One region of the Arthrobacter sp. FW306-2-2C-D06B genome, then DNA from elsewhere that is predicted to be linked to it. Evidence: riboswitches for the same ligand, from Rfam matches in the RefSeq annotation. Region 1 holds a riboswitch; the other holds the start of a gene.
The links. A riboswitch is a leader RNA that binds a small molecule or an ion and turns the genes downstream of it on or off. The one in region 1 is predicted to bind cyclic di-AMP.
Positions count from the first base shown of each region.

Region 2: linked by a shared signal. The riboswitch ahead of LFT47_RS02980 (hypothetical protein) and the one ahead of LFT47_RS04495 (NlpC/P60 family protein) in region 1 are both predicted to bind cyclic di-AMP.

Region 1 is NZ_CP084560.1:911,722-927,413, forward strand. Features, by position in the region: gene serC (phosphoserine transaminase) at 1-589, opposite strand, end outside; gene LFT47_RS04485 (metal-dependent transcriptional regulator) at 838-1,533, shown strand; cyclic di-AMP (ydaO/yuaA leader) riboswitch at 1,660-1,867, shown strand; gene LFT47_RS04490 (M23 family metallopeptidase) at 1,870-2,688, shown strand; cyclic di-AMP (ydaO/yuaA leader) riboswitch at 2,834-3,001, shown strand; gene LFT47_RS04495 (NlpC/P60 family protein) at 3,007-3,771, shown strand; gene LFT47_RS04500 (HNH endonuclease) at 4,021-4,521, shown strand; gene mobA (molybdenum cofactor guanylyltransferase) at 4,559-5,167, shown strand; gene LFT47_RS04510 (DUF6457 domain-containing protein) at 5,199-5,486, shown strand; gene LFT47_RS04515 (molybdopterin molybdotransferase MoeA) at 5,483-6,808, shown strand; gene LFT47_RS04520 (FdhF/YdeP family oxidoreductase) at 6,870-9,206, shown strand; gene fdhD (formate dehydrogenase accessory sulfurtransferase FdhD) at 9,206-10,096, shown strand; gene LFT47_RS04530 (alpha-mannosidase) at 10,245-13,271, shown strand; gene LFT47_RS04535 (amino acid ABC transporter ATP-binding protein) at 13,347-14,174, opposite strand; gene LFT47_RS04540 (amino acid ABC transporter permease) at 14,161-14,826, opposite strand; gene LFT47_RS04545 (amino acid ABC transporter substrate-binding protein) at 14,842-15,660, opposite strand.
Region 2 is NZ_CP084560.1:583,203-598,894, reverse strand. Features, by position in the region: gene LFT47_RS03030 (YhgE/Pip domain-containing protein) at 1-1,050, shown strand, start outside; gene LFT47_RS03025 (TetR/AcrR family transcriptional regulator) at 1,047-1,679, shown strand; gene LFT47_RS03020 (hypothetical protein) at 1,751-2,341, shown strand; gene LFT47_RS03015 (EamA family transporter) at 2,314-3,255, opposite strand; gene LFT47_RS03010 (LysR family transcriptional regulator) at 3,328-4,284, shown strand; gene LFT47_RS03005 (SixA phosphatase family protein) at 4,291-4,821, opposite strand; gene LFT47_RS03000 (winged helix-turn-helix domain-containing protein) at 4,909-5,778, opposite strand; gene LFT47_RS02995 (hypothetical protein) at 6,443-7,279, opposite strand; gene LFT47_RS02990 (response regulator transcription factor) at 7,526-8,266, shown strand; gene LFT47_RS02985 (sensor histidine kinase) at 8,278-9,756, shown strand; cyclic di-AMP (ydaO/yuaA leader) riboswitch at 9,919-10,092, shown strand; gene LFT47_RS02980 (hypothetical protein) at 10,095-10,832, shown strand; gene LFT47_RS02975 (glycosyltransferase) at 10,994-12,346, shown strand; gene LFT47_RS02970 (ArnT family glycosyltransferase) at 12,343-14,391, shown strand; gene LFT47_RS02965 (ArnT family glycosyltransferase) at 14,398-15,692, shown strand, end outside.

The DNA of each region.
Region 1 (15,692 bases):
GCGGGGCGAAGTAGTAGACGTCAGCTTCGGCAACATCGACATCCAGGCCGCCGGCTGCGGACGTCGCATCCACCAGGACCAGCGCACCGTCGTCGCTGCCTTGAACCCGCTTGACCGGCGCGGCCACGCCCGTCGACGTTTCGTTCTGCGGCCATGCGTAGACGTCCACGCCTGCTTCGGCCTGGGACACCGGCCGGGTACCAGGCTCGGACTTGATGATGGACGATGCTTCAAGGAAAGGTGCCTTGTTGGTTGCCGAAGCGAACTTGGAACCGAACTCACCGAAGGAGAGGTGCTGGGCCTTCTTATCGACCAGGCCGAAGCTGGCGACGTCCCAGAACGCGGTGGAGCCTCCGACGCCGAGGATCACCTCGTAGCCCTCGGGTGCACGGAAGAACTGGCTCAGTCCCTCGCGGACGGAGCCCACCAGGTTCTTGACGGGTGCCTGGCGGTGGGAGGTGCCGAGGATCGTCGTCGAGGCGGCGGAGAGGGCCTCGATCTGCTCCGGGCGGACCTTGGAGGGCCCGGCGCCGAAGCGGCCGTCCTTGGGCAGCAAATCGGCGGGGATAGTGATGCTGTTGTCGCTCACGGGATGCTCCAATGGTGAAGTAGCGGCCTAGATGGGTCGTGGCAGGTGGCAAGCTGCCCCTTCGACTCCCCAATTCTGCCTGACGCCGCAGGCGGGGGCAGAACCGAAGCTGTCATAGTCCGCCACGTGGAAAGCACTTGTTCGGCTGGCGCTGGAGAAGCGCCGGAATTATCCGGAGTAATTCCAAATAAGCTAAGCTTGGAGCTGGCGAAAATACGCAAGATACTGCGCTCGAGGAGCTGAGCTGGATGACGGATCTGATCGATACCACTGAGATGTATCTTCGGACCATTTTGGAGCTTGAAGAAGAGAACATCGTGGCTCTTCGCGCACGCATCGCCGAGCGCTTGCGGCACTCCGGCCCCACCGTTTCCCAGACGATCGGACGCATGGAGCGCGACGGTCTGGTGATTGTGTCCAACGACAGGCACCTTGAGCTGACTGAAACGGGCCGGAAACGCGCCACCGAGGTCATGCGCAAGCACCGGCTCGCCGAACGGCTCCTGGCAGATGTGATTGGACTGGACTGGGCCTACGTCCACGATGAAGCATGCCGCTGGGAGCATGTCATGAGTGAGCGCGTGGAACGGCGGCTCTATGAACTGCTGGACCACCCCACGGAATCGCCTTACGGCAACCCCATTCCCGGACTCGAAGCGCTGGGGGGAGTCGCGTCCCACGCCTTTACGGATGGCGTGGTCAATCTTCTTGACGCGATGAACGAATACTCACCTGAAAACAGGGTCACCGTCAGTCGACTGGCTGAACCGATCCAGGTGGAGCCCGAACTTCTGGTGCAGCTGGACGAGGGCGGAATCCGCCCCGGCGCCAGGGTCTCCCTGGAGCGCGTGGGGGAGTACATCTCCGTTCGGGTGCCCGATATCGACGGCGCGCTGGAGCTGCCGCCTGAGGTTGCGTCGCACGTGTTTGTCACGATCTCCTAGCCGGCCAGGCGAGGCAGCCGGCAAAGATAACGAAATTATTACTGCGGGGGCTTAATCCCCTATAGTTAAATATTGGCGCCGATACCAAAGCGTTACCTGATCCGAAGCCGAGTTCTGCCAGCGGATCAGGTGGATTAGTCCATTCACTGGCAGAAGCGGAGGAACCACCATCGGCTGTCGAAAGACGGCCTTGGGGTGAAGTCCGCAGCTGAAGTGCGAACAGCGCAAGGCCCCACCGGGGAGCTTGCGCTTCGCGCCCTTCGCGCGGACCGGGTCCACGATCTCTCTGGCCCGAATCCGACAGCTAACTTCGCAGGCTTGCCAGAGAGGAAAACCTTGACCACGCAGAACACCAGGGGCCGCAGGCGCGCGTCCGGTCCTACTGCTGAGCTGCGGAGCATAAGCGCCGTCGAGCACGAGCGGCCCCGCGATCCCCATCGCGAACTACGCCGCCGCAAGGGTCCTTTGCGGCAGATGGCCGAGTTTGCCGCCGCGAGCGGAGCAGGGCAGAAGGCCGGAGTGGCCCTTGCCGCTACTGGCCTCATCCTGACGGTCGCCATGCCGGGCGCCGGCGCCATGACGGCCACGCCCGAGTCGAACCAGACCGCCTTGGCAGTGGGCACCCAGCCTGAGATTCCCGCCGCGGCAAGCGCCACGATCGACTTCAGCCGTGCTGCGGTTTCCACCACGGCAGATCCGGACGGCAAGCTCAAGCAGCTCCTGAGTGCGCAGTCCGTCGGCACTATCAAGACGTCTTCCTCCAAGGGCACCCTGGGGGCGCCTCTGGACACCCTGGCAACGGCCTCGCCTTTCGGCTACCGCGTGAATCCCATCACGGGCGGTTTGGGGGAGTTCCACCGAGGCCAGGACTTCGTGGCCCAGTGCGGCACCCAGGTCCATGCTGCCGCGGCCGGCAAGGTCACTTTCGCCGGCTGGCATCCGTACGGCGGCGGAAACCGCGTTGTGGTGGACCACGGCAACGGCCTGGAAACCACGTACAACCATTTGTCGTCCTTCAACGTCCAGGTGGGCCAGACGGTCAGCCGGGGCGATGTCATCGCACTGAGCGGCACCACCGGCGCCTCCACGGGCTGCCACCTCCATTTTGAAGTCATGGTCAACGGCGACGTCGTTGACCCCTTGGGCTGGCTGTAGCCAATCCGATGGAAGCCTCTCGCATGCTTGTCACGCTCCGTGACCTGAATGTGACATTCAGCCAAAACTCATGTACCGTCTAAGACGCATCAACTTTTAGAGAGTTGATGCACTCGAGTGGATTGCCTAGCTCTGCCACTGCTCGAGGTTCCGTTCGCAAAACATCGTCTGGCAGAGGCGGGGGACCCAACTTTTGGTCATCTTCACCGATGGCCTTGGGGTTAAGTCGCACAACTTCCGAGAGGGAGAAGTGTGGCCGGATGACTCCCATCCGAATCCGACAGCTTACCTCGCGGGCATAGGGAGAGGCCTCTTAACGTGTCTTCACGCTCTACTGTTGCGCGCCACCGTGCCGCGGTCACCAAGACCAACTCGCTTGCCGTTATCGCTAAGACTGTCGGCAGCAACGCCGGCGGCGTAGGCCGTCAGGCAGCGGTTATCGCAGCTGCTTCCGGTCTGGTGCTTACTAGCGGTATCGCAGCAAACGCTGCAGAAATCAACGTCCCCCGCGAGTCCACTTCGACCTCCGCACTGGAAGTCCAGTCGATCGCCCAAGCCAGCATTTCGGCCGACTCCTCCGTGGCCATCAAGTACGAGCGCCCGGCGGTCTCCACCGAAGCTGCTCCGGTTGTCGCAGCTCCGGTTGCCACGCAGGAAGCTGCTCCGGCCACGAAGGCTGCGACGGGTACCGCTACCGGCTCCTCGACGCTCTCCGTCACCGCAGCTGTTTCACCCGCCACGAAAGTTGCCAGCGGCAAGGGCGCAGCAATTGCTGCCGCAGCTTACGCACAGCTTGGCGTTGCCCAGGACTGCACCGCCCTGGCTTCGAACTCCCTGGCCGCCGTGGGGATCAACTTCCACGGCTGGCCGGCAGACTACCTCTCCCTTGGCCGCACGGTCAGCGCTGCTGAAGCGCAGCCGGGCGACCTGGTCTACTACCAGAACGGTGGCATGGGCATGGCCCACATCGCCGTTTATGTCGGCAACGGCATGGCAGTCCACGGCGGCTGGAACGGCGGCACCACCGCCCTTTACAGCGTGAACGTTGGCTCCGGCCCGGTCTTCATCCGCGTTGGTGGCTAAATAGCTCCGGCTACATAGCTTCACTGGAACATCCCTGCTGGTCCGCCAGCGGGGATGTTCTGTTTTAACCAGCATGCGCTTATGTGTCCGGCACATGAACTTTGACCGACACCGCGCTGGAACTCCTGCAAGGATTCGCTGATCTGGCCTCCGGGTGTTTACTCTTAGGTTGTCGATCCACAGCCCGTACATGCAGAGGGCAGCCGGCCCTCGCGCCCCTGACGGGTGCGGCCGTGAAGAGGTACGTGCATGCGCACACTCGTTCTTAATGCTGGATATGAACCGCTGGCGGTAGTAACCTTCCGCCGGGCGCTGGTCCTTGTGCTCACCGGAAAAGCGAGCGTAGTGGCCGAAGGCGACGAGCCTGTCGTCGGGCCACAGGAGATTCTCGGACGTCCCTCCGTGATTCTGCTCAATCGCTACATCCGGCCGAGGTACAACACCATCACGGCGGTTACACGCCGCGGCGTCTTGCGCCGCGACGGTCACCGTTGCGCCTACTGCGGGAAAGCAGCGCACACCATTGACCACGTCCACCCCAAATCCAGGGGCGGCGCGGATTCCTGGGAAAACCTGGTGGCAGCGTGCTTGCGCTGCAACAACGCCAAGAGTGACCACACCCCAGCCGAGATGGGCTGGAAACTGAGGTTCACTCCGGCGGCGCCCACCGGGACTATCTGGCAGATCAAGGAGCTTGAGAAACCTGCGCCCGCATGGGATCCCTTTCTCCTGCCCGAATCGGCGGCCTGAACCGGAATTGAGCGCGCTTCCCGGGTAATCTGGGCGGGTGCACTTTGATGCGGTGATATTGGCGGGCGGCAAGTCCTCCCGCCTCGGCGGCGTGCCCAAAGCCCAGTTGAGGTACGACGGCGCCACCCTCCTTCAGCGTGCCGTCGCGGCCGCGCGCGGGGCCGGGAGGGTCGTCGTCGTCGGGCCGGATACCGGCACTTTGCCGGACGGCACATTGACCGCGCGGGAGGACCCGCCCTACTCCGGACCGGCCGCCGCGATCGCCGCCGGACTCCTCCGCCTAGGGCAACGCAGTCCGTCGACGGAGCACGCGCCTTGGGTCCTCGTCCTTGCCTGCGATATGCCCCTGGCCGCCGCCGCCGTTCCGGTCCTGCTCCAGGAACTTGCCGGCCACGGAGACACGGAAGGGGCCATGTCCATTTCCGCCGATGGACGGAAGCAGCCGCTGCTCGGGATCTACAGGGTATCCGCTCTACAACGGGAAGTTCAGGCTGCGGCAGCACAAGGTGGCCTGGCCAACGCCGCGGTTTTCCGCCTGCTTGCTAGGCTTGATCTGCTGGCCGTGCCTGTCCCCGCGGGGTCCACCGATGACGTGGATACCTGGGAGGATGCCGCGGCGCTTGGAGTGGACGGCGACCTGCCGTGACAACAGCTGTACCGGACAGTGGAGGCGGATCGTGAAGAGCCAGGAAGAAACGCTCGAGGAATGGTGCAGGAGCCTGCTGCAAGCATATGAGCTGGAAGACGTCGAGATCGACATCAACGAGATCCTGTCCCTGGCAGGCGTTGCAGCCCACTCCGTGGTCCGGCCGGCGGCTCCCTTGACCACCTTCATTGCGGGCTTCGCGGCCGGACTTGCCGCGGGTTCGGGACAAGCGACTCAAGCTGCGTCGATGGATTCCGCCATGGGCCTTGCACGCACGCTCGCGAAGGACTACACGAACCCCGGAACCGACGCCGGATGACGGAAACCCCGGAGCATGTCCCACATGCCGACCACTTGTGGGCCGAGGCACGGCAACTTGCCTTCGACAGTGCCACGCCCATTCCCGCCGCGCCCGTTTCACTGAAGGACGCCATCGGCAGGACCTTGGCCTCGGATGTCCACGCCCTGCAGGACCTGCCGCACTACGCGTCCTCCGCGATGGATGGCTGGGCGGTCAACGGCAGCGGCCCATGGATCCTCGCCGAAGCCGGCCACCGCCTGGCCCCGCACCAAGCGAGCCCGATTGCAACCGGCGGCCTGATCCCGCCGGGGGCCAAGGCCGTGCTACGGAGCGAGAGCGGGGTCCTGACCACGGACGAGGATGGCTTGCCGCTGCTCGCGCTCGGCGGGAACGCCAGGCCGGGCGAACCGCGCAATGGCCAACATATCCGCAACGCCGGTGAAGAAGCTGCGGCGGGCGAGCTGCTCATCAAATCGGGCGTTGTCTTGAACCCGGCCCATCTCGCCCTGGCTGCCTTGGCCGGGCGTGATGAACTCGACGTGCTGGGCAAGCCCCTCGTGAAAATGCTCCTGACCGGCTCTGAAGTGGTGACCGCGGGTGTCCCGGTCCCCGGCCGGGTGAGGGATACCTTCGGTCCCCAGCTTGGCGCCGTCGTCGAGCTCCTTGGCGGGATCCGCGGCGAGCAAATCAAGGTGGGCGACTCCTATGAAGAGTGGCTCGGGGGCCTTGAAGAAGGCGAGCTGTCGCCGGACGCGCCACCCGCCGACGTCGTCATCACCACCGGTGGGACCGGCCGTTCGGGGACGGACCACTTCCGGCGGGCTATTGCGGATCTTGGCGGCCGTTTGCTGATCGATGGAATTGCGATGCGTCCGGGACATCCCGGCGTTTTGGCCGAACTCCCGGACGGTCGCTTTGTGCTGGGTCTCCCCGGCAATCCGCTCGCGGCCATGATGGTCCTCTTCACGATCGGTGCACCGCTTCTCGCGGGGCTGGGGCACAGGGCGCTGCCGGAGGTCGGCGAGGTTCCTTGCGGTGCCATGCTCGACGCCGATCCCGGGCGCACGCGCTTGCTTCCCTTCAGGTTGGTGTACGGCTTGGCCTCGCCGGCCCAGCATGCAGGGCCCGGGATGATGCGCGGCCTCGCTAGTGCGGACGGAGTCATGGTGGTGCCGCCGCACGGCGTGCAACTGGGCGAGGCAGTGCCCGCTTTTCCCTTGCCGTGGGGGCCGCCGCTTCCCCTGCCGAAGTCCTCGGAGGACAAGTCCAGGAAGACTCCTGCCAAGCCGGCCCGCAAGGTTTCGTCCGGGCCGGTCGACTGGAGCGCGCTGACGGGCTGAGAGTTCCGATGCCGAATGGACGCGGGTGGATTAGAGAGTCAGGCCTTGCAATGATGGGGGCATGAACAGGCATGCACCCGAGCAGGACATCAACGAAGATGACCTCCAGATCCACCCACCCAAGCGCTCCGCCGCGGGCGTCAAGGCAGTCACCGTGGCATTGGAACGCGGTTGGGCCCAAGCGGGCGTCAGCCGGACCGTCAAGTCAATGCTCCGCGTCAACCAACGGGACGGTTTCGACTGTCCCGGCTGCGCCTGGCCGGAGTCCATCACCGGCAAACGCAGTCCAGCCGAGTTCTGTGAAAACGGGGCCAAGGCAATCGCCGAGGAGAGCACAACGCGCGTGGTCGGCGCGGAGTTCTGGGCCCGGCACTCCTTGGCCGAACTCGAGGACAAGACCGAATACTGGCTCGGCAGCCAAGGCCGCATTGCCGAACCGGTCGTCATCCGCCCGGGCGACACACACTATTCGCCGATCAGCTGGACGGATGCTTTCGCCTTGATCGGCGAGCACGTGAATGCCACCACGCCGGACCGGTGCGTTTTCTACACCTCGGGGCGCACGGCCAACGAGACCGCGTTCATGTACCAGCTGTTCGCCCGCAGCCTGGGCACCAACAACCTGCCCGACTGCTCGAACATGTGCCACGAGTCCTCGGGGAGCGCCCTCAACCCGACCATCGGGATCGGCAAGGGCACAGTCTCGCTGGAAGACATCCACGAAGCGCAACTGGTGCTCGTCGTGGGCCAGAACCCGGGCACGAACCATCCGCGTATGCTCTCCGCCTTGCGCGATTGCAAGAATAACGGCGGCAAGGTTGTCGCCGTCAATCCTCTGCCGGAAGCCGGGCTCTTGAACTTCAAGGATCCGCAGTCGCTCAACGGTGTGGTGGGTGGTGGCACGGACATCGCCGATGAATTCCTGCAGATCAAGGTGGGCGGCGACCTTGCCTTGTTCCAGGCGCTGGGCCACCTCCTGCTGGAAGAGGAGAAGCGGCAGCCGGGAACGGTGGTTGATCGCGCCTTCATCGACGCGCAGACCGACGGCTTCGAGGCCTACGCCGAGGCCCGGGCAGCGCTGGATTGGGTCGAGACGGAACGTGCCACGGGCTTGAGCCGCATTGAAATCACCAAGGTGGCCGGCATGCTGGCCGCCTCGAAGGGCACCATCATTTGCTGGGCGCTGGGCCTGACGCAGCAGCCCCACTCCGTGGATACCCTGCGGGAAATCATCAACCTGCTGCTCTTGCAGGGAAACTTCGGCAAGCGCGGCGCCGGCGCCTGTCCCGTCCGCGGCCACTCCAACGTGCAGGGCGACCGCACCATGGGGATCTGGGAGAAGCCTTCCGAGGCCTTCCTGGCAGCCTTGGACAAAGAGTTTGGATTCACCACGCCCCGGGCGCACGGGTACGACTCCGTGGAAACCCAACACGCCTTGGAGAAGGGCGAGGTGGATGTGTTCGTTTCCATGGGCGGCAACTTCGCCGCGGCGGGCTCGGACACCGTCGCGCTGGAGGAAGGGCTCAAGAGGGCCGGGCTGACGGTGCACATCTCCACCAAGCCCAACCGTGCGCACGTGGTGCACGGCAAGACCTCCCTGATCCTGCCTACCCTGGGCAGAACGGATACGGACGACAAACACCCGGGCGGACGGCAGATCCTCTCCGTGGAAGACTCCATGTCCGTCATCCACACCACCCAAGGCCGCTTGACCCCGGTCTCGGAGCATTTGCTCAGCGAACCTGTCATCGTCGCACGCATGGCACAGGCGGTCCTCGGGGACAACCACCCTGTGGATTGGCGTGCCATGGCCGAGGACTATGACGTCATCCGGGACCACATCTCCAGGGTGATCCCCGGTTTCGAGGACTTCAACGCAAGGGTGAGGACCAAGAACGGCTTCGTCCTGCCCAATCCACCACGCGACACCCGCACGTTCGCCACGGACATCGGCAAGGCGCGATTCACCGTGAGCCCGCTGGAATACCTTGAAGCCCCGGCCGGCCACCTGATCCTCCAGACGGTCCGCAGCCACGACCAGTACAACACCACGTTCTACGGCTTGGACGACCGCTACCGGGGCATTTCCGAAGGCCGCCGGGTCATCCTGGTCCACGAGGACGATCTCAGCGAGCTCGGCTTCGAGGACAGGGACATGGTGGACGTCATCTCCACTTTCGGCGGAACGGAACGCCGGGCGGACAGGTTCCGGCTGGTTGCCTACCCCACTGCCAAGGGTTGCGCGGCCGCGTACTTCCCGGAGGCCAACGCCCTGGTCCACCGGGAACTCGTTGCCCGCGAATCCAACACGCCCGGCTACAAGGCCATGACGGTACGGTTCGTCAAGCACGGTGAACCTGCCGAACACAAGGAAGCTGCCGGGACGGTGGGTATCTGATGGGACGGGTGACCCAGCGCCGCAAGGTGCACAAATTCGTCCTGGATGGCTCCGCCCAGGCGCTGGAGCACCCGGTCCGCTACCGCGAGGACTTCCTGGCGGTCGAGGAGCCGCTCGAGGTGCGCCTCGGGCACATGTCCTTCTCGGTGACCATGCGGACTCCCGGCGACGATTTCGACCTCGTGGCGGGCTTCCTGGTCTCCGAAGGTGTCATCTGGGACCCGGCCCAGCTCATTTCGCTGCGCTTCTGCGCCGGCGAGGACGAGAACGGCGTTCAGACCTTCAACGTCGTGGAGGCGCAGTTGCGTCCCGACGTTGTCCTTCCCGAGACGGGCCGCAACGTCTACACCTCCAGCTCGTGCGGGATCTGCGGCACCGACTCCATCGAGGCAGTGCGCAAATCCTCCCACTTCAACCCGGCGGATGACGCCCTGAGCGTCCCGGTCGAGGTTCTGGCTTCCTTGCCCGACCGTCTCCGCGAAGCACAAGCGGTCTTCGACAAGACCGGGGGAGTGCATGCCGCCGGACTCTTCCGGATCCACGACGACGGCGCAGGCGGCGCTGCCGAGCTATTGTGCCTGCGGGAAGACGTGGGCAGGCACAACGCCGTGGACAAAGTGGTGGGCTGGGCGTTGCGCGAAGGAATGTTGCCCCTGCGCGGCACCGTCCTGCAGGTCTCCGGGAGGGCATCCTTCGAGCTCGTCCAGAAGGCGGCGCTCGCAGGAATCCCGGTCCTGGCCGCCGTCAGCGCACCGTCCAGCCTTGCCGTGGAGCTCGCGCAGGAGACCGGTTTGACCCTGGTGGGCTTCAGCCGGGGGACCAGCCTCAACGTCTACGCGGGCAGTGACCGGGTGGGTGTTCCGGTGGGGACAAGGGACTTGCAGGGATAGCCGCCAATCACTTTGCTATTGTTCAGGAACAACGTAGATTTTATCCATCGAATGGAATCCGTTTCCTCCGGACAATGACCTTGCTTAGTAGGCTGCTCATCTCGGTAAGGAAGCATCTCTACCAGCCCACCGCCAAAGGGGACTTCAATTGCACGACGACCGCCGGATCACCGAGAAGCGGCTCGAACGTTTTGTCCGGGAGCGGATAGCCCCCGCCATCTATGGCCGCGCACTGCCTCTCGAACTGAGCAGCTGGGATGCCCCTGGAGAGCCGGTTCCGGTCTCGGAAGCACTCCGCCAGGTTTTTGAACCCCAGGAACACGGTGCTGCGTGGGGCAGGGCCTGGAGCACCAAGTGGCTGCGGCTTCGGGGTGAGGTTCCGGAGGGCTGGGGAGTTGCCGATGGCACGACGGTGGAGATCGTCGTCGATCTGGGGTTCAGCAACGACGCCCCCGGATTCCAGTGCGAAGGCATCGCCTGGCGGCACGACGGCACCATCATCAAGGCCATCTCCCCGCGCAACCAGCACGTCCCGCTGAAGCTTCTGGGTGGCGGGCTCTCGGTGGACTTCTACGTGGAAGCCGCCGCCAATCCGGATCTCAGCCAGGGGTGGAGCTTCGCGGCAACCCCATTGGGCGACAAATCCACCTCCGGAGACGAGCTTCGCTACCGGTTCGGACGCATAGCCATAGCCGAACTCAACGAGGTGGTGTGGGAGCTCCACCAGGACATCTGGACCCTCAGCGGGCTGATGCACGAGCTACCTTTCGAACTGCCTCGGCGCCATGAGATCCTCCGCGCCTTTGAGCGCATGCTTGACGTCATGGACCCGGACGATGTCGCGGGCACCGCAGCCGCCGGCAGGGAAGCCCTCGCCGAGGTCTTGAGCCGGCCCGCTTACGCCTCGGCCCACGAACTTCTGGCCACCGGCCACGCGCACATCGACTCGGCCTGGCTCTGGCCGGTCCGTGAAACCATCCGCAAATGCGCCCGCACGTTCTCCAATGTCGTGGCCCTCATGGATGAGAACCCCGATTTTGTCTTCTCCTGCTCCTCGGCGCAGCAATTGGCGTGGATGAAGGAGTTCTATCCTGAGCTCTTCATCCGGATCCGGGAGAAAGTAAAGGCCGGGCAATTCGTGCCGGTCGGCGGCATGTGGGTGGAATCGGACACCAACATGCCCGGCGGCGAGGCCATGGCCCGCCAATTCGTGGAGGGCAAGAGCTTCTTCTTGCAGGAGTTCGGCGTCGACTGCCAGGAAGCCTGGCTCCCTGACTCCTTCGGATATTCCGGGGCCCTCCCGCAGATCGTCAAGTCCGCTGGTTCCCGGTGGTTCCTGACCCAGAAGATCTCCTGGAACCAGGTCAACAAGATGCCGCACCACACCTTCAATTGGGAGGGCATCGACGGCACGCGGCTTTTCACCCACTTCCCGCCTGTGGACACCTACAACTCCGAGCTCCACGGCCGCGAACTCGCCCATGCCCAGCGCAACTACCGGGAGCACGGCCGGGGCACCATTTCGCTGGTCCCCTTCGGTTACGGCGACGGCGGTGGCGGACCAACGCGCGAAATGGTTGCCGCAGCCCACCGGACGGCGGACCTGGAAGGCTCGCCGAAGGTGCGCATGGGAACCGCCGAAGAGTTCTTCAAGCAGGCAGAGGCCGAGTACCACAACCTCCCGGTCTGGGTGGGGGAGATGTACCTCGAGCTACACAGGGGCACCTACACGAGCCAGGCAAACACCAAACAGGGGAACCGCCGCTCGGAGCACCTGTTGCGCGAGGCCGAGCTTTGGTGCTCGACGGCGGCAGTACGGACTCCCGGTTCGTTCACTTATCCTGCGGCGGACCTCAAGCGCTTGTGGCGGCTTGTGCTGTTGCAGCAGTTCCACGACATCCTGCCGGGCAGCGCCATCGCGTGGGTCCACCAGGATGCGGAGCGGAACTATGCCGCGATCGCCCGGGACCTGGAAGGCATCATCGCGGATGCCGCTTCGGCCATCCTGGGCCAGGGGGACACCCTCTTCCTGCTCAATGCGGCCCCGCATGAGCGCAGCGGGGTTCCCGCGCTCGCCGCTGCGGAAGCGGTTCACCAGGATAATCCGGTCAATGTCACAGAACGCGCCGGCGGCTATGTTCTGGACAACGGCGTCATCCGCGCGGTACTGGACGCCAACGGCCTGCTGACCTCCCTCTCGGATTACGCGACCGGCCGCGAAGCCATTGCGCCCGGGATGTTCGGCAACCACCTTGAACTCCACCGGGACACGCCCAACGAATGGGATGCCTGGGACATCGATGAGTTCTACCGCCGGAACGTCGTCTCCGTAGTCGAGGCGCGATCGGTGACGCTGGAAAGCGCGGGGTGGGACGCCGTCGTCGTCGTGGAGCGGACCGTCGGCTCCTCCACTATCACGCAGCGCATTTCCCTCGAAGCGGGCGCGGAATCCCTCGGCATTTCCACCACGGTGGACTGGCAGGAACACGAGAAACTCCTGAAGATCGGGTTCCCGCTGGATGTCCGTGCCGACCGATCCGCCTCCGAGACCCAGTTCGGGCACGTATTCCGGGCGACGCACACCAACACGTCCTGGGAAGCCGCCAAGTTCGAATTCTGCGCCCACCGCTGGATCCACGTGGCAGAGCCGGGTTACGGCGTCGCCATCTCCAACGCGTCAAGCTACGGGCACGACGTCACCCGGACCATCCGCGACGACGGCGGAACCACCACCAACGTCCGTGTGTCACTGCTGCGGGCGCCCAAGTTCCCGGACCCCCAGGCCGACCTCGGTGTGCACGTCCTGGATCTGAGCATCCGGCCCGGCGCCAGCATCGGCGGGGCCGTGGAGGAGGGCTACCGGACCAACCTCAAACCGAGGCTCCTGGCGGGTGCGAATCCTGTGGAGCCGCTCTTCACGGTGTTCAACCAAGCGCTGGTCATCGAAGCCGTCAAGCTTGCCGAGGACGGCTCCGGAGATGTCATCGTGAGGCTTTACGAATCGCTGGGTGAACGTTCCACGGGCCTCATCACGGCGAATTTCGATTCCCGGATGGTGCAATCCGTGGACCTGCTGGAGCGCCCCGTCGAGGCTCCCGGAGTGACGCCCGGAGCCGGTGCCGTCGAATTGACCCTGCGCCCGTTCCAGTTGGTGACCTTGCGTTTCAGCCGCTGAGTGCCTGCCCAACTGACTCGCAGTTGTTGTCGTTTAGGAGGCCCAAAACGACAACAACTGCGAGTCAGTTGGGCCTCAAACGTCGTGCTGGAGGCGTTTGACGAATTGCTTGGTCCGTTCCTCGCGGGGCTCCCGCAAGACCTCCGCGGCGGGTCCTCGCTCGACCACCACGCCACCGTCCATGAAGATGACTTCGTCGGCAACCTGGCGGGCGAAGGCGAGCTCGTGCGTCACAATCACCATGGTCCACCCTTCGTCGGCAAGTTCCTTGATGACGCCCAGCACTTCACCCACGAGTTCCGGGTCCAGGGCAGAGGTGGGCTCGTCGAAGAGCAGCAGTTGGGGTTTGAGGGCCAAGGCACGCACGATTCCCACGCGTTGTTGCTGGCCGCCTGACAGCTCGAAGGGGTACGCGTCGCGTTTGTCTGCGAGGCCCACCCGGGCGAGGAGCCGCTCGGCCTCCGCCACGACTTCAGCCCTGGGCCGTTTCTGGACTTGGAGTGGTCCTTCGATGATGTTCTTGAGCACCGTCATGTGCGGGAACAGGTTGTAGTGCTGGAACACCATGGCACTGCGGTCCCGGAGGGCGGCGATCTCCCGCTTGCCCACTGTGCCCGCGAAATCGAGGGTCAGTCCCGCGCCGGACCCCCGGACCGTACCGGCGTCGGCGTCCCCGAAGGTGACCGTGCCGGCGTCGGGCACCTCGAGACCGTTGAGCGAGCGCAGGACCGTCGTCTTTCCAGAACCGGAAGGCCCGATCAAGGCGACCACTTGTCCGCGGCGGACATCGATGTCGATGCCGCTCAGCACCTCGTTGCTGCCGAAGGCTTTGGCAAGGTCCCGTGCGGACAGCACCAGCGAGGAGTTTCCTTGGAGGGCGTTGCTGGGCTCAGTGGGCGACATAACGGTCCAATCTACGCTCCAGGGCGGACTGGCCCGTGGAGAGGACGAGGCAAATGACCCAGTAGACCAGTGCGGATTCGAGGTACAGGATCATGAATTCCTGGCTGAACGCGGCGATCTGCTGGGCGTTGCGGAAAAGCTCGGTGACCAGGATGAGCGAAGCCAGCGAGGTGTCCTTCACAAGGGAAATGAAGGTGTTGGACAGCGGGGGCACCGAGACCCTGGCCGCTTGCGGGAGGATGATCCGCACGAGCGTTTGCGGCCGCGACATTCCGATGGTGTGCCCGGCCTCCCATTGGCCCTTGGGCACCGACAGGATTGCGGCGCGGATGACCTCGGCAGCGTAGCCGCCCACATTGAGGGAAAACGCGATGATGGCGCTCGGCCACGGCTCCAGCTTCACGCCAAGGCTCGGGAGGCCATAGAAGATCACGAACAACTGCACCAGGAGGGGCGTCCCGCGGATCACGGACACATAGAAGCGCGCGACGGCCGAGAGCAGCCTGTTGGGGCTCAGGCGCAAGAGGGCGACGAGCAGCGCCAACGCCAGGCCAATCGCGAACGAGGCCAGGGTCAAGGGGATGGTTCCTGTGACGGCGCCGCCGATGATTGGCCCGAAGGAACTCCAGACGAGGTCCCAGTTGAAGGTCATCTGTTCGGCCCCCGGCTACTTGGTAACGTCTGCGCCGAAGTACTTCTGGGAGATCTTGGCGAGGGTGCCGTCGGCTCGAAGGTCCGTGAGCGCTTTGTCCACTGCGGCCTTGAGCTCGGTGGATCCCTTGCGGAAGACCATGGCGCTCTGCGTCTTGTCGGTGGTTTCCGCGGCGATCTTCAAGCCGGAGTCCGGGGTGCTCTTGGCGTAGTCGAGGTAGGTCAGCTTGTCGTTGACGGTTGCGTCGACGCGGCCCTGGCGGACCAAGGTGGCGGCTTGCGCCCAGCCCTCGACGGACTGGACGTTGGCGCCTGCGTCAACTGCCATCTTGTAGAAGTTGCTGGTCAATGACTGGGCCGTGGTCTTGCCTTTGAGATCGGCGAAGCTGTTGATGGAGTTGTTATCCGACTTGGTCACGACGACGCCATTGGAGATCGTGTACGGGGCCGAGAAGTCATACTTGGCCGTGCGCTCAGGGTTGATGGAAATCTGGTTGGCAATAGCGTCGAAGCGCTTGGAATCCAGGCCCGCGAAGATGCCATCGAACTGGGTTTCCTGGAAGGTCGCCTTTACCCCGAGCTTGGCGGCCACGGCCTGGGCGATTTCGACGTCGAAGCCCGTGAGGGGACCGGCCCCATTCTCATGGAAGCTGAACGGCCGGTAGGTGCCTTCGGTGGCGATGACGATCTCGCCCTTGGACTTGATGGCCGACAGCGAGGTGTCTCCACCCGACGTCGACGACGGCGAGGAGCCGCCGCCACAAGCGGTCAGTGCCAGCGCGACGGCGGCAAGGGTTGCGGACAGTGCTGTGCGGCGGGTAAGCAGGCTCTTCATGAAAGCCATCTTAGTCACGGGACCGTACCCGG
Region 2 (15,692 bases), 330 kb from region 1:
GCCGCCTCGGGCCCGGTCACCGACGCCAAGGCCAAGATCTCGGCGGATGCCGCACAGATCCAGCAGCTTTCCGACGGATCGGCCGCGGTCAGTGCGGGTGCCGCCAAACTTGCGGGCGCCACTCCGGCGCTGACGGGCGCCATCGGCCAGGCCTCGGCAGGCGCGGACCAGCTCAGCTCCGGCGCCGCGACGCTGGCCGCGGGTGAGCAGTCTGCCGTCAACGGCACGGCGGCCCTCGCCGACGGTGCCGCAAAGCTCGACGACGGCGCGGCGCAGCTTGCCAGCGGTGCCGCGACCGCCGCGGACGGATCCCGCACCTTGGCGAGCGAGTTGGCGAAGGGCGCCGGCAAGGTCCCGAACCCGAACGACGCCCAAAAGAGCGAGGTGTCCAAGGTGATCGCGGATCCTGTGGCGGTCAACAACGTCTCGCAGGCCAAGGCAGGGTCCTACGGTGCGGGCCTGGCCCCGTTCTTCCTGACACTGTCCCTTTGGATCGGCGTGTTCATGCTGGTCCAGGCGATGCGTCCCATCACGCAGCGGGCCTTGGCCTCGAACGCTCCGTCGTGGAAAATCGCCGTCGGCGGCTGGCTGCCGTTCTTCGTGGTGTCCGTGCTGCAAGCAAGCATCCTCACCCTCGTGGTGGACCTGGGGCTGGGCCTCAACGCGGCGCACCCGGTGTGGATGTGGTTGTTCATGCTGGCCGCGGTCATGGCATTCACGGCCCTGATCCAGGGCATAGTGGCTTTGCTGGGGACTCCTGGAAAGTTCGTGGTGCTGATCCTGCTGGTCCTGCAGTTGGTGTCTTCCGGCGGAACGTTCCCCTGGCAGACCACCCCCATGCCGCTGCACGTGGTGCACGAGATCATGCCAATGGGCTACGTGGTGACCGGCATGCGGCACTTGATCTATGGCGGCGATTTGTCCATGATCTGGCCGATTGTCCTTGGACTGCTTGGCTACACTGTGCTGGGAGCCGCGCTTTCCACGCTGGCCGTCCGTAAGCACAAGTTCTGGACCCTCAAGACCCTGAAGCCGGAGATCGCGGTATGAGCATGCAAGAGCCGGACGCCCCCGGGTTCCCGGAGAAGAAGCTCCGCCCGGCCCGCACCAACGCGACCAAGCAGCGCCTTTTCGACGCTTCGATGGAGCTGATCGGCGAGCGCGGCGCAGCGGGCGTCACGGTGGACGAGATCGCGGCCGCAGCCGGAGTGTCCAAAGGGACGGTCTACTACAACTTCGGCAGCAAGTCCGATCTGATCGCCCAGTTGCTGCGCCACGGCGTCGACATCATGCTCGGGCGGCTCCAGACCATCGAAGGCTTGCACGCCGATCCGCTCGAGGCCATGGAAGCCATGCTCGGCCAGGCCATGGACTTCATGGACGACTACCCGTCCTTCGCTCGGCTCTGGATCAGCGAGAACTGGCGGACGCCCAGCGAATGGGGCAGCCTCTTCGTCGAACTCCGCAGCGAGTTGCTGGCCGTGATTGGCTCAGCCATCGAAAAGGTCGCCACCGCGTACACAGTGGATACGGGCATTGCCCGGGGCAGCCTCGAGGCGGCGATGTTCGGAGCGATCTTCGTGGTGGGCCTTGACCGGCAGACGTACAACCCCGAGCGCACCCGCGAGCAAAGCATAGCCGCAATCATGACCATCATGCGCGGCTACGTACTGCGGTAACGGTATGGCAACTGCCGCGTCTTGGGGCGTGGCGCTGCTGCCCGTCAGGGATGATTAATCCCATGCGTCACATGGGGAACAGTGGAAAGCTAGCGATCATCTCTGCCGTGGTGTCCGCTGGTTTGCTGGTGCTCCTCGCCATCACCCTTGACGAAACCGTGATGTACACCTTCCTCGGGGTCTTGGCGATCGGCTACCTAGCGTGCGTCGCCGAGGTTTTCACCCGTCGCAGGTACTTCATGCTGGTTCTCGGAGCCATCTCGACGATCCTGTTCATCGCGTTCGGAATCGCGTTCCTGCGCATGTGGGGCCTCGCCTTCAACCAGGACGAGAACGCCTTGGGCAGCGCAGTGAGCACCAAAGATTCGGACATCTACTTCTACCTCGCCGCACTTGCCGGCTGCAGCTCCCTGCTGATCTTGTTCGTGGGGGCGGTATGGCCATCCCGCCGCGCGAAGGCGGCGGCCCGTCCGGTTGCCCGCCGGCCGGCGCCCCGGCCTGCTTCGCGGCCGTCCCCGGCACCCGCCAGGCCCGCCCAGCGGCCGGCAGCCCGTCCGGCGTCGGGGGCTGTGAAGCGCCCGGTCCAAAGGAAGCCGGCAACCCCTGCCAAGCGCCCGACGTCGGGCTCGCCGGCTCAGCGCAGGCCCGCACCCAAGCGCTGACGTACTTCGGGCACCGCCAGATCCCCGGGCTTCGCGCGACGCTGCAGCACGGCAGTCGCCACGCCGCCCAGCAGGAGGAAGCCGCCTGCCAGTTCCGCCGTCGTCGGGACCTCTGAGATAAGCAGCCACGCCGCGGTCATTCCCACCACCGGGACCAGCAACGTGAAGGGCACCACGGCCGAGCTCGGGTAGAGGCTAAGCAGTCGGTTCCAGATGCCATAACCCACCAGCGACGCAAAAATGGCGGTGTACAGGGCGCTCAGGATGGTCGCCGGCTGAAGGTTGGTGAGGGTCCCGACGACGGCGGCCGGACCGTCCACGATCAGCGACAAGCCCGCAAGCGGCAACGGGACAACCGCCCCGGACCAGACCACCAACCCGAGTCCCGAGGCCGCCTTCGCCTTGCGTGCGATGATGTTTCCCGCGGCCCAGGACAACGCCGCTGCGAGGACGATCATGAGCGGCACCACCGGGGCCACCAAGCTTCGACCCACCGCTACGAGGGCCAGTCCGGCGACGCCCAGCACCACCCCTGTCAATTGGCGCTTGCTCGGCCGCTCCCCCAGGAACCGGGCCGCCAACAGCACCGTCAGGAGCACTTGCGCCTGCAGCACAAGCGAGGCGAGCCCGGCAGGCATCCCGAGCGCCATGCCCAGGTAGAGGAGGCCGAACTGCCCGGCGCTCATGAAGAGCCCGACGCCGATGATCGCCTTCCAGCTGACGTCCGGTTTGGGGACGAAGAAGATGCAGGGGAACACCACGAGCACGAAGCGGATGGCCACGAACAGCAGCGGCGGCACGTCCGCCGCGCCACCGCTCCCGTTGCCGGGGTGCAATCCAAAGTCGATCGCGACGAAATTCAGGCCCCAAAGGACGGCGACAAGGACGGCGAGTGCTGAGTGTCGGATATTCACGATTCAACTCTGACAGTCAAGCGGATGAAGCACCAGCGTTGAATTCCGCATCCAATCATGTACGTTTGCTTCATGATTGAAATTGCGGCGCTACGGGCCCTCGTAGCAGTTGAACAGCAAGGCTCGGTGGTGGCGGCCTCGGAGGCCATGGGCTTCAGCCCTTCGGCGGTCTCCCAGCAGATCAAGAAGCTCGAGAAGCAAAGCGGCGTGACGGTCCTGGAGCGCCACGGCCGCGGCGTACTGCTGACCGACCGCGGCATGGCGTTGGCCGAGTACGGGCGCCGGATCCTGGGCGAATTGGAGGAGCTCCAGGCCACCTTGCTAGCCGACCCCACGAAGCCAAGCGGGGTGCTGCGGCTCGTGGGGTTCTCGACGGCCTGCCGTGGGCTGGTCGGGCCAATGCTGCGGAAACTGGGTGCAGATCAGGCTGCTGCCGCCGCTTCGGCCTCCGGGAGCTCCGGGCTTGGCGGCTCCGGGCTTGAAATCCGGGTGGTGGCCGAGGACCCTCGCGAGGCCGTCCAAAGGGTCGCAACCGGTGAAGCCGATCTCGGCGTCGTGCATAACTGGCACTCGGTGCCCTTGGTGATTCCGGAGAACATGGTCCACGAGGACCTCTGCCTGGACACCGCCGACGTCCTGCTGAACTCAACGCACCCGCTGGCCGGCCGGACCGCCGTCGAGCCTTCCGACCTCGTGGACGAACGCTGGATCAGCACGCCGGCCGGTGCCATCTGCAATGAGGCGTTGCTGGCGATCCTCGCAGGCCTGGGGCGGGTGCCGGACATTCGCATCTACGACCCCGACTTTTCCACACACATCGCCATGGTCCAGCAGGGTGTTGCGGTGGCGCTCGTGCCCCGGCTCGGCCGGCCCGAGCTCCCCGCTGGAGTGGTGGCGGTTCCCGTGGTCAATCCGATGCAGCAACGCCAAGTGGGAATCGTGTACCGGAAGACGATGATGGCAAGCCCAAGCATCCGCCATGTGGTGCGCCTGCTACAGGATGTGGCCGCGGGCCTCGAAGCGGGCTAGCCCGGACTACTTCTTTGGGCGCGGAACAGCGAAGTGCGTCAGCCGTGCATCCTGGCCGTCGAGTTCAGCCCAAGGCTTCTCCAGTTCCATCACGGTCATGGCACTGGTGGGGTAACGCGTTGCGGCGTCCATGTAGGCGTCGTGGTCCGAGTCGCGGGAAGCCAAGTGCATCGCGAGGTCCTGCACTCCGGGCATGTGCGAGAAGATCATGAGCGTCGTGACGGTTTCCGGCACGTGGTTGATGACGGTCAACATGCGCAGCGCGGAGGCGGCGTACAGGCCGTCCTCGAGTTTCGGCGTCGGGGCCTTTTCCCCCAGTTCGCTGCACACCCAAGTGCAGGTCTGCCGGGTCCGCAGCGCGGACGAACACAGGATGAAGTCCGGAATCACGTGGTGTTTGAGGAGCCATTTCCCGGCGAGGGGAGCTTCCCGGTGGCCGCGCTCGGCAAGAGGCCGCTCATGGTCCGGCACCCCGAGGGGCCAGTCCGACTTCGCATGCCGCATGATCACCAGCCGCTTAATGTGATGCTCGCTCATCCCCCCACCCTACTATCCCAACTGACTCGCATTTGTTGTCGTTATGAGGGCTCATAACGACAACAAATGCGAGTCAGTTGGGTGAGGCTAGATCGAGTATTCCGGAGCGGCCCAGACGATGACCTCGGGGTGCTCGTAGAAGCGGTAGCCCTGGCCACGTACCGTGCGGACGGTGTTGGCGAGGCGGCCGAGCTTGGAGCGGAGGCGCCGGATGTGGACGTCGATAGTGCGCTCGTTGGGAACCTCTTCGGCGTTGCGCCACAGGCCCTCGAGGAGTTCGTCGCGGCCCACGGTTCGGGTGCCGTTCTCGACGAGGTAGTTGAGAAGCTCGAATTCCTTGAACGTGAGGTTCAAGGATTCGCCGTCGAGGTGTACTTCACGGCGTGCGAGGTCGATCAAGACGCCGGACGGGCGGGCTTCCTGTGCAGGCTGCGGGCGGAGCGCCTCAGCGCGCTGGCGGTTGCCAACGGTCGGGTCACCGAAAGTCGAGCGGACGACGTCGAGCGCGGAACCGGGCGCACTGGCCGGGGCAACCGCGACGGCGGCATAGCTCTCGGCACCGGAAACGAGGGACTGCGCGTAGGCCCGGATTTCCTGGGCAAGCTTGGCGATGGACGTTCCAGCAGCCGCAGCGGTGTCTTCGTCGATGCCCATGTAGAGCACGAACCCGCGGGCCACATTGTCGTTGGCAACGGGACGGATGGAGCGGTCCGCCGGAGCCAGGACAGGCGTGGGTGCAGTCATCGGCGAGGCCTCGTTGGCGGGAACAGCGCGGAGCTGGCCATAGGAGTTGGGGTTGTAGCCCTGGGGGACGTAACCGGGTGCCTGGCTGCCACCCTGCGGTGCGGGCTGGGCGTAGGCCGGGCGGTTGCCGAAGCCGGGACGCAGGCCGGCGTTGGACGCGGCCTTATTGGCGTTACGGACGGAGATGTGGACGTATCCGGATGCAACTGACATGGATTGCTTACCTCAAAGTGAATAGCCGTCATCGCGGCTTCGAATGCTGGTCTGGTCCCCGCAATGAGATGGGGAGGGGCGCCCGACGCTGGGCAGGGGGCGAATGCCTGAAACTTCCTGGGGTCTGAAGTTAGGCATGCATTCGACAACAGCTCATCGAAAAACCAGCGGGTGCGCTGGGCTCGATCGCTGCGGCTGCAGATGCTGTTGAGTTCTTGTTCACATTTGAAGTGTGCAACGTAACAAAGGGAACTTGCAAGTAACAAAGGACCGAACCGTCCACATTTTGAGACGAATCGGACTATTGTGCCGCACATCACAATTCAGACATGTCCAAATGTGACCCGTTCTCGTTCGTCACACTGGCTGTTGCGGGCGAAATATTCGAATAAAATTTGATGAAAGGATCATTCTATGAATCTTAAGTCACGTCACGCGCTTGCCTTTGAATCTCGAGATATGAAACAACCCTTGTCCAATCCGGGGTTTGCGTCCCATGAAAATTCTTTGGCAAATCGTCTGCTAGGACCACTGCAATCGCCCCGGCGGACGCGCCGCCGTGACCCTCTTTGAATTCGGAAAGCGCTAGCGACACGGCGAGTTGCGTCACTCTGAGGCCAAACTTGGGCAAAGAAGGTCAGGACGGGGCGAGCAGCACCCATCCCTAATTGGTAGTGCCGGTCCCTTGCGTACTTGATGTGGTGGCAGTGACGATCTGGATGGACTGGGCCGTGTACTTGTCGGATTCCTTGAGCGCAGTGACCCTCACACTGGATCCGGATTTCACATCGGCGAGGGTCAGGGTGGTGCCGGTGGTTCCACTTCCGCGCTGCCGGACGCCTTCCGCTACCACGACGTCCGTTCCCAGCGCATAGCTGCGGGTGAATCCGTCTTCGCTCTTGACAGTCATGGAGCTCGCCGAGATGTCGGTGACCGTTCCCAGCTGGCCCGCCATGGTGACGTAGCTGCCGTTCTGGAGGACCACATATTCCGAATGGACCGCAGCGTTGAGGCCGCCCATGCCCACCCCGAGGCCTCCGGGGCCTGCGTTCGTCCCGCCTGGGCCGCCGAATCCGCCTTGGCCGTTCTGCCCGGCACCCGGTCCCTGCGCGTTGGTGGTATCAGCCGCCGCAGTCCCGTTTCCGGCGGCATATGCACCGGCTCCTGCCGCCGCAGCGACCACGACCGCGACGCCTCCAACAATGAGCCCCTTCTTCAGGCTCCAATTCTTGAAGAACGAAGCTCGGGGCTGTCCGGAGTCGTATTGCTGCGGAGCACCCCACCCAGCGGCAGGCTGCTGGTTCACTGGCGGCTGCGGAGCACCCCACCCAGCCGCAGGCTGGCCAGGCTGCTGGTTCATCGGCGGCTGCGGAGCACCCCACCCAGCGGCAGGCTGCCCAGCACCAGGCTGCGCAGAATCGTCAAGGGGGCGGATCACCGGCCGCGGGTGCCCATTCTCCGGCTCGGAACCAGGTACGGAGGGGTTGTTTTGCTGATCCATGGTGTTCTCTCCAACGAAATCGAGACTGTTTGGTGGTGATTGTTCTTGTCCCCAACAGCGTCAGCCGCTTTGCTGTGCGTTGGCTGTGTCGAACTGCAGCCTTGCCTGTGACCTGCGGCGGTGTCTGCGTGTGTCGGATTCCGCCCGAACCGGCACAACCTCCGGACAGGTGGCTAGGCTGGGACTCACAGGGTGCTCACAGCAACGGCAAAGCACTGGCAAACCGGCAGATTGGAGAGTTGTCCCATGGCATCCTCGCACTCCATGACCAACAACCTTCCGCAGCTCAGCCACCCGGACGGTTCTCCCATCCGTGCCCTCGTGGTGGACGACGAACCCAGCCTCGCCGAGCTCATGAGCATGGGCCTGCGCATGGCGGGTTGGTCGGTGGCGGTGGCAGGCGACGGTCCCGCCGCGGTAAAGCTCGCCAAGGACTTCCGTCCGGATGTCCTGGTGCTGGATGTGATGCTTCCAGGGTTCGACGGCGTTGAGCTGCTCGGCCGGATCCGCGCCTTTGCGCCTGAAGTGCCTGCGCTCTTCCTCACCGCCAAGGATGACGTGCAGGACCGCATCGTCGGCTTGGCCGCCGGTGGCGATGACTATGTCACCAAGCCCTTCAGCATGGAGGAAGTCCTGCTGCGCCTGCACCGGCTGGTCCAGCGCTCGGGAGTGGCTGCGATGGACACGGCCGAACTGGTTGTGGGCGACTTGACCCTGAACGTGGACACCCGGGAAGTTACCCGCGGCGGCGAAGACATTCCGCTCACGGCGACCCAGTTCGAGCTCCTCCGCTACCTCATGGAGAATCCCAAGCGCGTGGTCAGCAAGGCCCAGATCCTGGACCGCGTGTGGGACTACGATTTTGGCGGGCAAGCCAACATCGTGGAGCTCTACATCTCATACCTGCGCAAGAAGATCGAGGCCAACCACCCGCCCATGATCCACACGGTGCGCGGAGCAGGCTACGTCATCAAGCCTGCCGAATAGCCGGGGTCCGAATGTCCGCACTCTCGGGTATCCCCCGCCAGACCGACCACAGCTGGTTCAATCCTTCAACCTGGCACTTGCGCACGCGCTTGATCCTTCTCTCCATGGCTCTCCTCGTGGCCATCTGCGGTGCCGTCGGTGTGGTCAGCTATGCCTCCATGGATGTGTTCCTCACGAAGCAGCTGGACCAACAACTGGCGCAGGCCTCCCACGGCCGCCCGCCGCAAGGCAACCCCGGCGGTCGTCCGGATCCCTTGGATCCCCGGGGCCAGAGCATCGGCACACTGAATGCCCGCATTCTTGCCGGTCAGGTGAGCAGCGACGCAGGATTCTTGTCCTCCGATGCGACCCGTGCGCCGTTGTCGCCCAGCGATGCTCGAATCCTGTCGGCGCTCCCCTCCGATGGCCGCCCGGTTGATCGCACCCTGTCCAATGGCGGCTACCGGCTCGTGGCCACCGAAACCCCTTACGGCGATGTTGTCATCACAGGGCTGCCACTCGCCTCGAAAGAGGACACCGAGGCCTCGCTCGTCTGGACCATGGTGCTCGTGTCCTTGGGCGGGCTGATCCTGATCGGACTGGCCGGAACCGTGCTCATCCGCCGCACCATGCGCCCCCTGGAGCAACTCTCCGACGTCGCCACGAAGGTGTCGAAACTTCCGCTCGACGCCGGTGAGGTGGCACTCGCTGTGCGCGTACCGGCGTCGGCGGCCCACCCGAGCACGGAAGTGGGAAGCGTCGGCCATGCTTTGAACTTGATGTTGGACAACGTGTCCAGCGCCCTCGAGGCGCGCCAGCAAAGCGAAACAAAGGTGCGCCAGTTCGTGGCCGACGCTTCCCACGAACTGCGCACGCCGCTGACCGCGATCCGCGGCTATACCGAGCTCTTGCGCATGACCGAGACGTTCACCGAGGACGGGCGCAAGTCGCTGGGCCGGGTGCAGAGCCAGTCAGAACGAATGACCACCCTGGTGGAGGACCTCCTTCTGCTGGCCCGGCTGGACGAAGGGAAGGCCCCCGAGTTCACCGAGGTGGACCTCACACAGTTGGTGATCGAGACCGTCAGCGACGAGAAAGTCATGGCCCCAGAGCACATCTGGCAGCTCAAGCTCCCGGACGAGCCCCTGACGGTCCGCGGCGACGCCACTCAACTCCATCAGGTTTTGGCGAATCTGCTCTCCAACGCCCGCAAGCACACGGAGGCGGGAACCACCGTGGTCACGGGCGTCATGCGTTCCGCCGACGGCAGCGCCGTGGTCACCGTGACCGACAACGGGCCAGGCATCGCGCCTGAATTCCAGGGCAGGATCTTCTCCCGCTTTGCCCGTGCCGACGCCGCCCGCTCCGGTTCCGAGGGCACGTCCGGGCTCGGCCTGTCGATCGTGGAATCCATTGTCCAGGCGCACGGCGGCACGGTCGAAGTGGCGTCGCGGCCCGGCCGAACGGAGTTCGCGGTGCGGCTTCCGGCGCTCCGGACCGCCACGGCCTGAAAGGCGGCCCTGGAGTCACGACGCAGGTGCGCGGGAGCGCAAGTCGACGCACCGGCGTCGTGACCTCCGTTACCTAAACGTGACTTAAGTAAGATCCTCCTGTACCGTCGAATGGGTGCGCTGGATAATTCCGGCCACCGCCGGGTAGGCGCCGAGCTCTGCCCCTCCCCGGTGCCCAACAGTCCAGGCAGAGACGGGGGACCCAGGTCTCCGGGCAAGCGCTCATGTTGAGCCAGCCCTAGGGGTGAAGCCGTACCGCCACGATTCCCTGTGGCTACGGCCGGATGACCTCATCCGAATCCGACAGCTAACTCCGCAGGCGTCGAGAGGCAAACACCATGTCTGATTCCAGGAATCAGTCGCGCCCTGTTGCGCGCCACCGCGGCGAACCTGCCCGGAATATCAAGTCACGTTCCACGCTGAGGCGAGCCGCCTCGAACCTCGGCACCGGCCAGCGCATGGCGGTTGTTGCCAGCGTCGTTGCCGTGTTCCTTGGCGCAGGTGCCGCCACCCAGGCCGCCGGACAAGCCATTAATGCCCAGGACATGAGCCGCACGTCCGAATCCCGCACGACGGATCACTCAGCCCCGCCGTCGGCGAGCGCGAGCGCAAGCCCCAAGCCGAGCGCCGCGGCGACACCGAGCCAGGCACTCGCCCCCGCTCCGGCCGCCGTCGCGCCCCAGGCCGCCGCACCGGCCGCACCCGTGGCACCCCCCGCCCCCGTTGCACCTCCTGCTCCGGCGGCCCCGGCCGCACCCGTCGCCGTTGATGATCCCTCCGGCGCCCAGGCCTATGCCGCAAGCATCCTTCCCTCCTACGGTTGGGGACAGGGCGAGATGTCAGCCCTGATCACCTTGTGGAACAAGGAATCGGATTGGCGCACCACTGCCACCAACGCTTCCAGTGGGGCTTATGGGATCGGGCAGTCGCTGCCGGCCGAAAAGATGGCCTCCGAAGGCGCCGACTGGCAGACCAACTACCAGACGCAGATCCGCTGGGGCCTGAACTACATCAAGGAACGCTACGGATCGCCGTCGGCGGCTTGGTCCTTCCACTTGGCCCACAACTGGTACTAAGCCAACAGCCACGCACAAGATACGTTGAGGTCCGTCCCTTCAGGGGGCGGACCTCTGCGTTTTTTGACGAGGCAGGTGGTTCGCCACGCCGGTCATGCATCCACAGCCACGTCACAGGTTCCGCCTAAAGCCTTCATATTCTGCAACGGCACTCTGGATACATGACGCTCATCGAATCCACCTCCGGAACCCTGAAGGACACCGCGGTGGTGCCGCCGGGCATCCCCATCCAACGCAGCACGGTGCGGCGTGCCCCCGTGGACACCCACACTGCCATCCCGGTCCTCGATGTCACCATCCCCGTCTTCAACGAGGAACGCGACCTCGAAGAGTGCCTGCGCAGGCTTCACGGCCATTTGCGCGAATCCTTCCCGCATGGCTTCCGCATCACCGTGGCGGACAACGCGAGCACTGACAGCACCTTGAAGATCGCGGAGCGCGTGGCCAGGGAACTGCCTGAGCTCGCGGTTGTCCATCTTGAGGAGAAGGGACGCGGCAACGCCCTGCGCAAGGTGTGGCTCGCGTCACCGTCGCCGGTTCTGGCTTACATGGACGTGGATCTTTCCACCGATCTCGCGGCGCTGGCGCCCCTTTTGGCGCCGCTGATCTCCGGTCATTCGGACCTCGCCATTGGCACACGGCTGACGCGCAACTCACGGGTTGTCCGCGGCCCCAAGCGCGAGTTCATTTCGCGCAGCTACAACCTGATGCTGCACTCGTTCATGGGCGCCCGCTTCAGCGATGCCCAGTGCGGCTTCAAAGCGATCCGGGCGGATGTCGCACAGCAGATCCTGCCGCACACCTTGGACAACTCGTGGTTCTTCGACACTGAGCTCCTGGTCCTCGCCGAACGCTGCGGCCTCCGGGTCCACGAGGTTCCCGTTGACTGGATCGACGATCCCGATTCAAGCGTCGACGTGGTGCGCACCGCCTTGGCCGACGTCCGCGGCATGGTCCGGCTCACCCGGGATCTCGTCTCGGGCCGCATCCCCATTCCGGAACTGCGCGCAGCACTTGCGCGCGGGCCGCTCCCGGCGTCGTCCCGCACCGCCGAGCAGAACCCGCGCAGCAGCCTTTTCGGGCAACTCGTCCGGTTCGCCGCAATCGGCGCTGCGTCCACCCTCGCCTATGTGCTCATCTTCCTTTTTTGCCGCGGCTTCATGGACCCGCAGCTGGCCAACTTCCTGGCGCTGCTCGTCACGGCCATCGCCAACACCGGTGCCAACCGGCGCTTCACCTTCGGCATCCAGGGCGGCAATCCCGTACGGCACCACTTCGAGGGTTTGATCGTCTTCGGGATCGGCCTCGCGCTTACCTCCGGGGCACTCGCCTTGGTGCACAGTACGACGACGCCGGACCGCTGGGGCGAGCTCGTCACGGTAGTTGCGGCGAACCTCGCCGCCACCGCGGTCCGCTTCCTCCTGTTCCGGCTTTGGGTCTTCCGACAGCCTGCCGCGCAGGCGACTGCACCCACCACACAAGCCACATCGCGCACAGAAACGGCAGCATCATGACCTCCACGATTACTCCCGCAAGCACAGGACCGGCCGGACCCGACTCGCCCGCCGCCGTCGGAACTACCCAGTCGCCCCAGGGCCGTCGCTCGACAGGCCCATCAACCTCCGATGCCACGCCCCATTGGACGCGATACGCCTTTGGCCGGCAGCCCCGTTGGGTGCGGCCATCCGCCGCCGGGCTCCTCGTAGCCACCGCCTTCCTGTATCTCTGGAACCTCGCGGCCACCGGCTACGGAAACTCCTTCTACGCCGCGGCCATCCAGGCCGGCACCAAGGACTGGACGGCGTTTCTTTTCGGTTCGCTCGACGCCGGCAACGCCATCACCGTGGACAAGCCGCCGGCTTCCTTGTGGATCCCTGCCTTGGTGGGCCGGATCTTCGGCTTCTCGCCCCTGAGCATGCTTGTTCCCGAGGCTCTGATGGGCGTGGCCGCGGTCGGTTTCCTCTATCTGACGGTCAAGCGGGTGTCCGGACCAGGAGCTGGATTGTTGGCCGGTGGCGCCTTGGCACTGACCCCGGTGGCCGCGCTCATGTTCCGCTTCAACAACCCCGACGCCATGCTGACCCTGTGCCTGGTACTCGCGGCATACTTCACTACCCGTTCCATCGAACGGGCAGGCTGGAAGTGGCTCGCCGCAGCCGGCGCCGTGGTGGGCCTCGCGTTCCTGAGCAAAATGCTGCAGGGTTTCCTGATTGTTCCGGGCCTGGGACTCGCGTACCTCTGGGCCGCACCCACCTCCTTGCGGCGTAGGCTGTTGCACCTGTTCGGAGCGTTGGCAGGTATCGCTGTAGTGGCAAGCAGTTATGTGGCTCTCTTCCAGCTGACCCCGGCTTCGGCGCGGCCCTACATGGCAGGTTCGCAAACCAACAGCTTCCTTGAGCTGACCTTCGGCTACAACGGCTTGTCCCGCATCACCGGTTCGGGTGAAGGGACGCCCGGCGGAGGCGGCGCTGGAGCGCCCGCTGGCGGTTTGGGTGCGTTCGGTGGCGGCGGTGGCAACACCGGTTTCGGTGGAGCCGCCGGGATCGCCCGCATGTTTGGCACGAGCTTCGGCGCCGAAGTCTCCTGGCTTCTTCCTGCGGCGCTGATTCTGCTGGCAGCCGGCCTGTGGTTCACCCGCCGGGAAGCGCGAGCCTCCCGCACGCGTGCCGCGCTCATCCTCTGGGGTGGCTGGCTTCTGGTCACAGCGGGTGTCTTCAGCTTCATGAGCGGCATCGTCCACCCCTATTACGCGGTAGCGCTCGCACCGGCAATCGCAGCGTTGGTGGGCATTGGCAGCGTTGAGCTGTGGCGTGGCCGCGGGTATTGGCCGGCCAGGATCGTCCTGGCAGGGGTCATCCTCGGTAGTTCGGCCTGGTCCGCGGTTCTCCTGGGCCGCGACGCCTCGTGGCTTCCGTGGTTGCGCATCGTGATCGTCGTCCTGGGTGTGGTGGCGGCCGCGGCAATCCTGCTTCGCCTCGACTCGCTCAGGCCGGCCGGCCGGTTCCGGAATGCGGCAGCTGCGGCCGTCGTCGTCGTTTCCCTTCTGGCCGGCGGCCTCGGAACCGCGGCGTGGACGCTCGCGACGGCGGCAACCGCGCACTCCGGTTCCATCCCGACGTCGGGACCCAGCGGTTCCGCCATGGGCGGCTTCGGAAACCGCGCCGGTGGGTTCGGCGCAGCTGGTGGCGCGGGTCAGGCGGGAGGGCCCGGTTCCGAGGGAACGGCCGACGCCGGACTGACCGCCCTGCTGACATCCACCACGACGAAGTGGTCGGCGATCGTCTCCGGTGCCACCCAAGCCGCGAGCCTCGAGCTCGCGACGAACACCAACGTGATCGCGCTCGGTGGCTGGAACGGCGGCGATCCATACCCCACCCTGGCACAGTTCCAGGACATGGTGGCCAAGGGACAGATCGGATACTACATCGCAGGAGGAGGCATGGGTGGCGGCGGTGGATTCGGAGGCCAGGGCGGCAATTCCGAGGTAGCCTCCTGGGTACAGGCCAACTTCCAAGCCCAGACGGTAGGCAGCTCCACCGTCTACAAGCTAACAAAGTAGATTCCGATGACCACTTCCTATTCCACAGACACGGATTCAAAGGCAGGGCAGTCGTCTCCGCCGTCGCGGTTGGTGGATCCTTCGGAAACGGCCGCTCCCCGGGGAGGGGGCGGCCGCGCCCGGCCTGGCCTGACCCGAAAGCCGCGCCAATCCCGACAGCCCCGCCCCAACCATGGCCCGCACGACCTGCGTCACCGCGTGGAGCTCGGCATTGTCCTCCTTGCAACTGCGGTCCTGTATCTCTGGAACCTCGGCGCTTCCGGCTGGGCCAACCCGTTCTATTCAGCCGCGGCCCAGGCCGGCTCGCAGAATTGGGCCGCGTGGTTCTTCGGATCCTCCGACGCCGCCAACTCCATCACGGTGGACAAGCCGCCGGCGTCGCTCTGGATCATGGGCCTCTCGGTACGGATCTTCGGGCTGAACTCCTGGAGCATCCTGGTTCCCGAGGCACTCATGGGCGTTGCCACGGCATGGCTGCTGTATCTTGCGGTCCGGCGGGCCGCAGCCCCCGCCACCGGAGACCCCCGGCTCGCGCACCGGGCAGGGTTGCTGGCCGCCGTCGCCATGGCCATCACCCCGGTAGCCACCCTCATGTTCCGGTTCAACAACCCGGACGCCCTGCTGGTGCTGCTCATGACGGCCGCCGGCTACGCCACGTTGCGGTCCATCCAGGACAACAAGCTGCGCTGGCTCCTGCTGGCCGGGGCGCTCCTGGGCTTCGGCTTCCTCACCAAGCAACTCCAGGTCCTGCTCGTGGTTCCTGGATTCGCGGTGGCGTACGTGCTTGCCGCGCCGGGTGGAGTGGGGCGCCGCCTGCTTCGACTGCTTGCGGCGGGGGCGGCCATGGTGGTCTCGGCGGGCTGGTGGCTCGCCGTCGTCGAACTCGTTCCGGCGAACATGCGACCGTACATCGGCGGCTCCCAGAACAACTCCATCTTGGAGCTGACGCTAGGTTACAACGGCCTGGGCAGGCTCAGCGGCCAGGAGACCGGCAGCGTCGGGGGCGGCAACGGCTGGGGAGTTCCCGGCCTGTTCCGGATGTTCAACGGCGAGTTCGGCGGCCAGATCGCGTGGTTGTTGCCGTCGGTGCTGGTTCTCGGGGCCGGGTTGCTGTGGCTGGGCCGCCGCGCCCCGCGCACGGATTCCGTCCGGGCCTCGGTGATCGTGTGGGGCTCGTGGGTCCTTGTCACCGGGCTGGTGTTCAGCTTCATGGCGGGCATCATCCATCCCTACTACGCAGTAGCCCTGGCCCCGGGAATCGCCGGGCTTGCGGGCTTGGGCGGCGCGCTTTTGTGGCAGCA